One region of the Streptomyces aquilus genome, then DNA from elsewhere that is predicted to be linked to it. Evidence: riboswitches for the same ligand, from Rfam matches in the RefSeq annotation. Region 1 holds a riboswitch; the other holds the start of a gene.
The links. Region 1 has a riboswitch for ZMP and ZTP ahead of EJC51_RS29995 (glycine hydroxymethyltransferase). Riboswitches for the same ligand answer to the same signal wherever they lie in the genome.
Positions count from the first base shown of each region.

Region 2: another riboswitch for ZMP and ZTP. It lies ahead of EJC51_RS41710 (bifunctional 5,10-methylenetetrahydrofolate dehydrogenase/5,10-methenyltetrahydrofolate cyclohydrolase); the one in region 1 lies ahead of EJC51_RS29995 (glycine hydroxymethyltransferase).

Region 1 is NZ_CP034463.1:6,490,290-6,493,683, forward strand. It holds gene EJC51_RS29985 (class I SAM-dependent methyltransferase) at 1-647, shown strand, start outside; gene rocD (ornithine--oxo-acid transaminase) at 653-1,855, opposite strand; ZMP/ZTP riboswitch at 1,947-2,036, shown strand; gene EJC51_RS29995 (glycine hydroxymethyltransferase) at 2,081-3,394, shown strand, end outside.
Region 2 is NZ_CP034463.1:9,109,716-9,113,109, reverse strand. It holds gene EJC51_RS41730 (aldehyde dehydrogenase family protein) at 1-657, opposite strand, end outside; gene EJC51_RS41725 (hypothetical protein) at 842-1,132, opposite strand; gene EJC51_RS41720 (nuclear transport factor 2 family protein) at 1,302-1,655, shown strand; ZMP/ZTP riboswitch at 1,884-1,967, shown strand; gene EJC51_RS41710 (bifunctional 5,10-methylenetetrahydrofolate dehydrogenase/5,10-methenyltetrahydrofolate cyclohydrolase) at 1,990-2,838, shown strand; gene EJC51_RS41705 (CU044_5270 family protein) at 2,840-3,394, opposite strand, start outside.

The DNA.
Region 1 (3,394 bases):
GCGCCGGCAGTATCGCGCGCTGGCTGGCCAAGCAGGTCGGCGCCGCAGGGCGTGTCCTCGCCACCGACGTCGACACCAGCTTCGCCAACACCCACGGACTGTCCAACCTGGAGATCCGCACCCACGATCTGCGCGCGGACGACCTCCCCGACGCCTCCTTCGACCTCGTCCACGCGCGGGCCGTGATCGAGCACCTCCCCGACCGCGACGAGGCCCTGCGCCGACTGGTCGCGGCGACCCGCCCCGGCGGCTGGGTGATCGTCGAGGACTTCGACATCGACGGTCCGACGGAACCGGCCGCCGCCGGCTACTACCCCGGCTACACCGAGCCGGCCGAACGCCTCGGCCGCGCCCTCCGCGCCGCCTTCGGCGCCGCCGACGTGGCCCCCGGCACCGGTCGCAGCCTGTCCCAGGCCCTGACGGACGCCGGCCTGACCGAGGTCGGCGCCCAGGTCCACGCCCCGGTCCGCACCGGCGGCGACGCGGTCTTCCTCCCGCTCACCCTCCGCTCACTGCGCCCCCGCCTCCTGGCCACCGGCGAGGTGACCGACTGGGACATCGAGGACGTCATCACCCTGACGAAGAACCATGGCACCACCTACCTCCCCAACTTCATGGTGAGCGCCTGGGGCCGAAAGCCGGTGTGACCGGCCTAGCGAAGTACTGCCGCCAGCTGAGCCAACCCCCAGTCCAGATCCTCCTCGCTGATCACCAGCGGCGGAGCGATGCGGATCGTGCGGCCGTGGGTCTCCTTGACGAGTACGCCCCGGTGCATCAGCCTCTCGGAGATCTCCCGGCCCGTCCCGTGGGTGGGGGCGATGTCCACGCCCGCCCACAGGCCCCGGCCGCGTACCGCTGTCGCGCGGCCGGTGGCGGTCAACTTCTCTAGTTCGCGGTGGAGATGAGCGCCCAGTTCGGCGGCGCGTGCCTGGTACTCGCCTGTTCGCAGCATGGCGATCACCTCCAGCGCGACCGCACAGGCCAAGGGGTTGCCACCGAACGTCGAACCGTGTTCACCGGGCCGGAAGACCCCCAGGACCTCCGCGCTCGACACCACCGCCGAGACCGGTACGACCCCGCCGCCCAGCGCCTTGCCGAGGACGTACATGTCCGGGACCACGTTCTCGTGCTCGCAGGCGAACGTCCGGCCGGTCCGGCCCAGGCCCGACTGGATCTCGTCCGCGACGAACAGCACATCCCGCTCGCGGGTCAGCTCCCGGACCGCGGGGAGATAGCCGGCCGGCGGGACCAGGACTCCCGCCTCGCCCTGGATCGGCTCCAGCAGCACGGCCACTGTGTTCTCCGTGACCGCCGCGCGCATCGCCGTCAGATCACCGAACGGCACGATCTCGAAGCCGGGAGTGTACGGACCGTAGTCCGCCCGCGCCTCGGGGTCGGTGGAGAAGCTGATCAGCGTGGTGGTGCGGCCGTGGAAGTTGTTCCCCGCCACCACGATCTTCGCCATCTCCGCGGGCACGCCCTTGACCCGGTACCCCCACTTCCGAGCGGTCTTCACCGCCGTCTCCACCGCCTCCGCGCCGGTGTTCATCGGCAGCACCAGTTCCATCCCGCACAGCTCGGCCAGCTCGGAGCAGAACGCGGCGAACCGGTCGTGGTGGAAGGCCCGGCTCGTCAACGTCACCCGCTCCAGCTGAGCCTTCGCCGCATCGACGAGTCGCCGGTTGCGATGGCCGAAGTTGAGCGCCGAATAACCGGCCAGCAGATCCAGATACCGCCTCCCCTCCACATCCGTCAGCCACGCCCCGTCCGCCGTCGCCACGACCACGGGCAGCGGATGATAGGTGTGCGCGGTGTGGGCTTCGGCCGAGGCGATGAGCTTCTCCGTGGCGTTCACGGGCACTCCCAGGGATGAGGACGGCCCCCTTCCATCGTCGCTCGCATGGTGGACGCGGCACCTCCGGCGTACGGCGCGCCCGGTAGGCTGATCGGCGGGCCGTGACTGGCGCGCTGGGATGGGACGGACCATCGGGGAGCGGCCTGTGAATGACCGAGTGCCGTGCGCCTGGGCCGAGCCGTGAATCGTGACCGCAACCCGCCACGCCATCCGGAGGCCGACGACATGTCAGAGCAGCAGCCCCTGTCCAGCGAGTCCACCGCCTTTCGCGCCGCCCTCGACGTGATCCGCGCGGTCGAGCCGCGCGTCGCCGACGCCATCGGCCAGGAGGTCCACGACCAGCGCGAGATGCTCAAGCTGATCGCCTCCGAGAACTACGCCTCCCCGGCCACCCTGCTGGCCATGGGCAACTGGTTCAGCGACAAGTACGCCGAGGGCACCATCGGCCGCCGCTTCTACGCCGGCTGTCGCAACGTCGACACCGTCGAATCCCTCGCCGCCGAGCACGCCAAGGAGCTCTTCGGCGCCCGCCACGCCTACGTCCAGCCGCACTCCGGCATCGACGCCAACCTCGTCGCCTTCTGGTCCGTCCTCGCCGACCGCGTCGAGGCCCCGTTCCTGGAGAAGACCGGCGCCCGCCAGGTCAACGACCTCACCGACGCCGACTGGGCCGAACTCCGCCAGGCCTTCGGCAACCAGCGCATGCTCGGCATGTCCCTGGACGCCGGCGGCCACCTCACCCACGGCTTCCGCCCCAACATCTCCGGCAAGATGTTCGACCAGCGCTCCTACGGCACCGACCCGGCGACCGGGCTGATCGACTACGAGGCGCTGCGCGTCTCCGCCCGTGACTTCAAGCCGCTCATCCTCGTCGCCGGCTACTCCGCCTACCCCCGGCTGGTGAACTTCCGCATCATGCGCGAGATCGCCGACGAGGTCGGGGCGACCCTGATGGTGGACATGGCGCACTTCGCCGGTCTCGTCGCGGGCAAGGTGCTGACCGGCGACTTCGACCCGGTCCCGCACGCCCAGATCGTCACCACCACCACCCACAAGTCCCTGCGCGGCCCGCGCGGCGGCATGGTCCTGTGCGACGACTCCCTCAAGGACCAGGTCGACCGCGGCTGCCCGATGGTCCTCGGCGGCCCGCTCCCGCACGTCATGGCCGCGAAGGCGGTCGCGCTGGCGGAGGCCCGGCAGCCCGCCTTCCAGGACTACGCCCAGCGCATCGTCGACAACTCCCGGGCCCTCGCGGAAGGCCTGATGCGCCGGGGCGCGACGCTGGTGACCGGCGGCACCGACAACCACCTCAACCTGATCGACGTCGCCACCTCCTACGGCCTCACCGGCCGCCAGGCCGAGGCCGCGCTCCTCGACTCCGGCATCGTCACCAACCGCAACGCGATCCCCGCCGACCCCAACGGCGCCTGGTACACCTCCGGCATCCGCATCGGCACCCCCGCCCTGACCACCCGCGGCCTGGGCACCGCCGAGATGGACGAGGTCGCCGGTCTCATCGACCGCGTCCTCACCACCACC
Region 2 (3,394 bases), 2.6 Mb from region 1:
TATCAGGACCTCGGCGATCTCGGCGGCGTCCGCCCGGTCGTTGGTGATCACGTTCAGCACGCCGTCCGGCAGCCCGGCCTCACGCAGCACGTCGGCCACGAACAGGCCGCAGGCCAGCGGCGCGTCCTCGCTCGCCTTGACCACGACCGTGTTGCCCGCGGCCAGCGGCGCCGCGACCGCCCGTACACCGAGGATGACCGGCGCGTTCCACGGCGCGAACGCGGCGACCACGCCCACCGGCTCGCGCACCGCGAGGCCGAGGGCGCCCTGCTCCTGCGCGGTGAGCACCTCGCCGCGCGGGGCCGTCACGCCGGCCGCCGCCTCGCGCAGCATGTTGGCGGCGAGCGCCACGTTGAAGTACGCCCACGGCCGGGTGCCGCCGGCCTCGCCCGCCATGAGCTCGGCGACCTGGTCGCCCTTGCCCTCCAGCAGATCGGCCGCCTTCAACAGGATCGCGCGCCGGGCGAAGGGGGCCAGCGCCGCCCACTCCTCGAACGCCGCGTCGGCCGCGTCCACGGCCCGCCGCACGTCCTCGGGGCCCGCCGCCGCGACGGTCGCGTACACCTCCCCGGTGTACGGGTTGAGGTCCTCGGCCGTCCGGCCGGAGGCGGCGGGCACGTCCTTGCCGCCGATGAGGAGTTCGCGGGTGATGGGCATGATGCGGACCTCTTCGTTCGCCACGACAATGTGTGCACTGCGAGAAAACGTTCGCCAAGTGAACCAAGATTCACTTGCTAAGCGCATGCTCCGCGCGGCCCCGGGCAATGTCAAGGGCCGCCCGGTTGCCCGGACGGCCCTTGGTGTGGACGTGCGCGTACGAGTCCGTACACGGATCAGATCACTACTGGATACCCGGCAGCAGCCCGGTGACGGGGGCGACCAGGTCGGTCACCTGGCTCAGCTGGTTCAGGTCGTTCAGGCGGTTGAGCTGGGCCAGCTGCTCGGTCGGGCGCGGGATCTCGGCCTTGTGCTCCGCGGGGATGTCGCTCACGGACAGGGAGTCGAGCGTGGCCATCGGGCTGAGCCTGGCGGTGTCGGCGTCCACGGGGGCCGCGCTCGCCATCGGGGCGGCGAGGCCGGTGACACCGGCGGCGAGACCGACGACGGCGACGATACGTCGAGTGGAGATCATGTTGTCAGCAACGCCGACACGCCCGGCGCGGACACGGGTGCCGGACCGCTCTCACCCGTCAGGCGCAGTGCCCCGGTTGCGCTTGCCGAGACCGGCGGGGCGGAGGAGTCTCGAAGGTGAGACCCGGGCGGCCCCTCCCCTCGGGCCGCGGGCCTCACAGGAGGTCATCATGGGCGCGTTCAGCACGGAGACATTGCGTCAGGGCATCGAGGGAGACAAGGCCGCGAATCTGCTGTCGCTCTACGCGGACGACGCGGAGCTGCGCATCGTGGACCGCAACACCCAGCCCAGCAATCCCAGGGTCCTGCACGGCCGGAACGAGATCGGCGAGCTTCTGGAGGACGTCTACAGCCGCGACATCAAGGCGCACAAGCTGGAGAAGTGCATCATGCAGGGCGACCAGGTCGCCTACACCGAGTCCTGCGAGTACTCGGACGGGGTCCGGGTCTTCGCCGAATCCATGATCACGCTGCGCGACGGCAAGATCGCCGAACAGATCATGCTCCAGGCATGGGACGAGTAGGGAGAAGTCTGCCGAAGGTCCAGATCACGTCCCGGTTGACCTGGACCTTCTCGGCGCGTGCGGGCCTCGGCCGATCGTTCCCGGTGCGCTCCCGCCGCACGCTGCCGGCCTCGGCGGCAACCCGGCTGGCGTCCGCCGCGCTGATGCGGTCGGTGCTACGGCGGACCCGGCCCCGCGCACTCCCCCCGACCCCGCACGGCCTGCGCAGGCGGCGCCGGGGTTAGGCTGGGGGCGGGCCGTGACTGGCGCTGAGGTGGAGCACCACCGGGGAGCGGCCCGTACGACATGAAGCCGTGCGCCTGGGCGAACCCGACTGTCAGCCCAGGAGTGGATCATGACCCAGGCACGTCTCATGGACGGCACCGCGCTCGCCCGACGCATCGTCGAGGACACCGCCCGGCGCGCCGCCGACCTCACCGCACGCACCGGCACGACGCCCTGTCTCGCGACCGTACTGGTCGGCGCGGACCCCGCCTCCGTGACGTACGTCCGCATGAAGCAGAACCGTTCCCGCAAGGCCGGCATCGCCTCCCGGCACGTGGAGCTGCCCGCGGCGACCACCACCGAGGACCTGGTGGGCACGCTTGAGGAGCTCTCCGCCGACCCCGCCGTGCACGGCATCCTGCTCCAGCACCCCATGGGCGCCCACATCGACGAGCGCGCCGCGTTCGAGGCGATCGCCCCCGAGAAGGACGTCGACGGCGTCACGTTCGCCTCGTTCGCGACGATGAGCTTCGGCCTGCCGGGCTTCGTGTCCTGCACCCCCGGCGGCATCATGCGGCTGCTCGACGCGTACGACGTCGACCCGTCCGGCAAGCGGGCCGTGGTCGTCGGCCGCAGCGCGATCCTCGGCAAGCCCGCCGGCATGCTGCTGCTTGCCCGGGACGCGACGGTGACGTACTGCCACTCGCGTACGACGGACCTGTCGGCGGTCGTCCGGGAGGCGGACATCGTGGTCGCCGCCGTGGGCCGGCCGCAGCTCATCAAGGGCCAGGACATCAAGCCCGGCGCGGTCGTGATCGACGCCGGGTACAACCCGGGCAACATCGGCGACGTCGACTTCGACTCCGCCGTCGAGCGGGCCTCCCTCATCACCCCGGTGCCGGGCGGCGTCGGTCCGATGACGATCGCGACGCTGCTGGAGCAGACGGTGGACGCCGCCACCCGGCAGCTCGGGGCGTGAGTCAGCGCGTCCAGGCGCTGTAGTCCATGACGTCACCGGCTTTCACGCCGTACTCGGGCTCCGCCTTCGTGAAGGTGGTCTCCAGGCCGAGCACGGCGCCGGTGGCCGGGTCCATGATCAGCATCTTGCGGAGGCCGGACTGCTCGTACACGTACGCCTGTCCGCGCCGCCCCAGCCGGTCCGTCACCTGTCCGACGGGCTTCAACCCGTCGGTGTCCGCGAGCAGTTGGGCGAGCGCCGCCGACTCCCGGGCGCCGAGCTGCCAGGTGTCGAGCACGTAGTCGACGGCGTCGAGGAGCTCGCCCGTGGTGAGCGGAGTCCTGCTGTACGCGGCCTCCTGGAGGTAGGCGCGCAGCCGGGCCACGTCGTGCGGGGGCGGGGACTGCGGCGGGGCGTCGCTCCAACTGGGCGGGTACGTCCGGGTGGTGCGGTCGTGGCCGTCGTCGACGGTCTCCGTGTGGCTGTCGTCGGCGTTCCAGCGGACGATGCGCTCCTCCGGGTAGGTGATCGGCGGCTTGCCGTCACTCATGCCGAGGCTCCAGGTCCGCACGTGGGT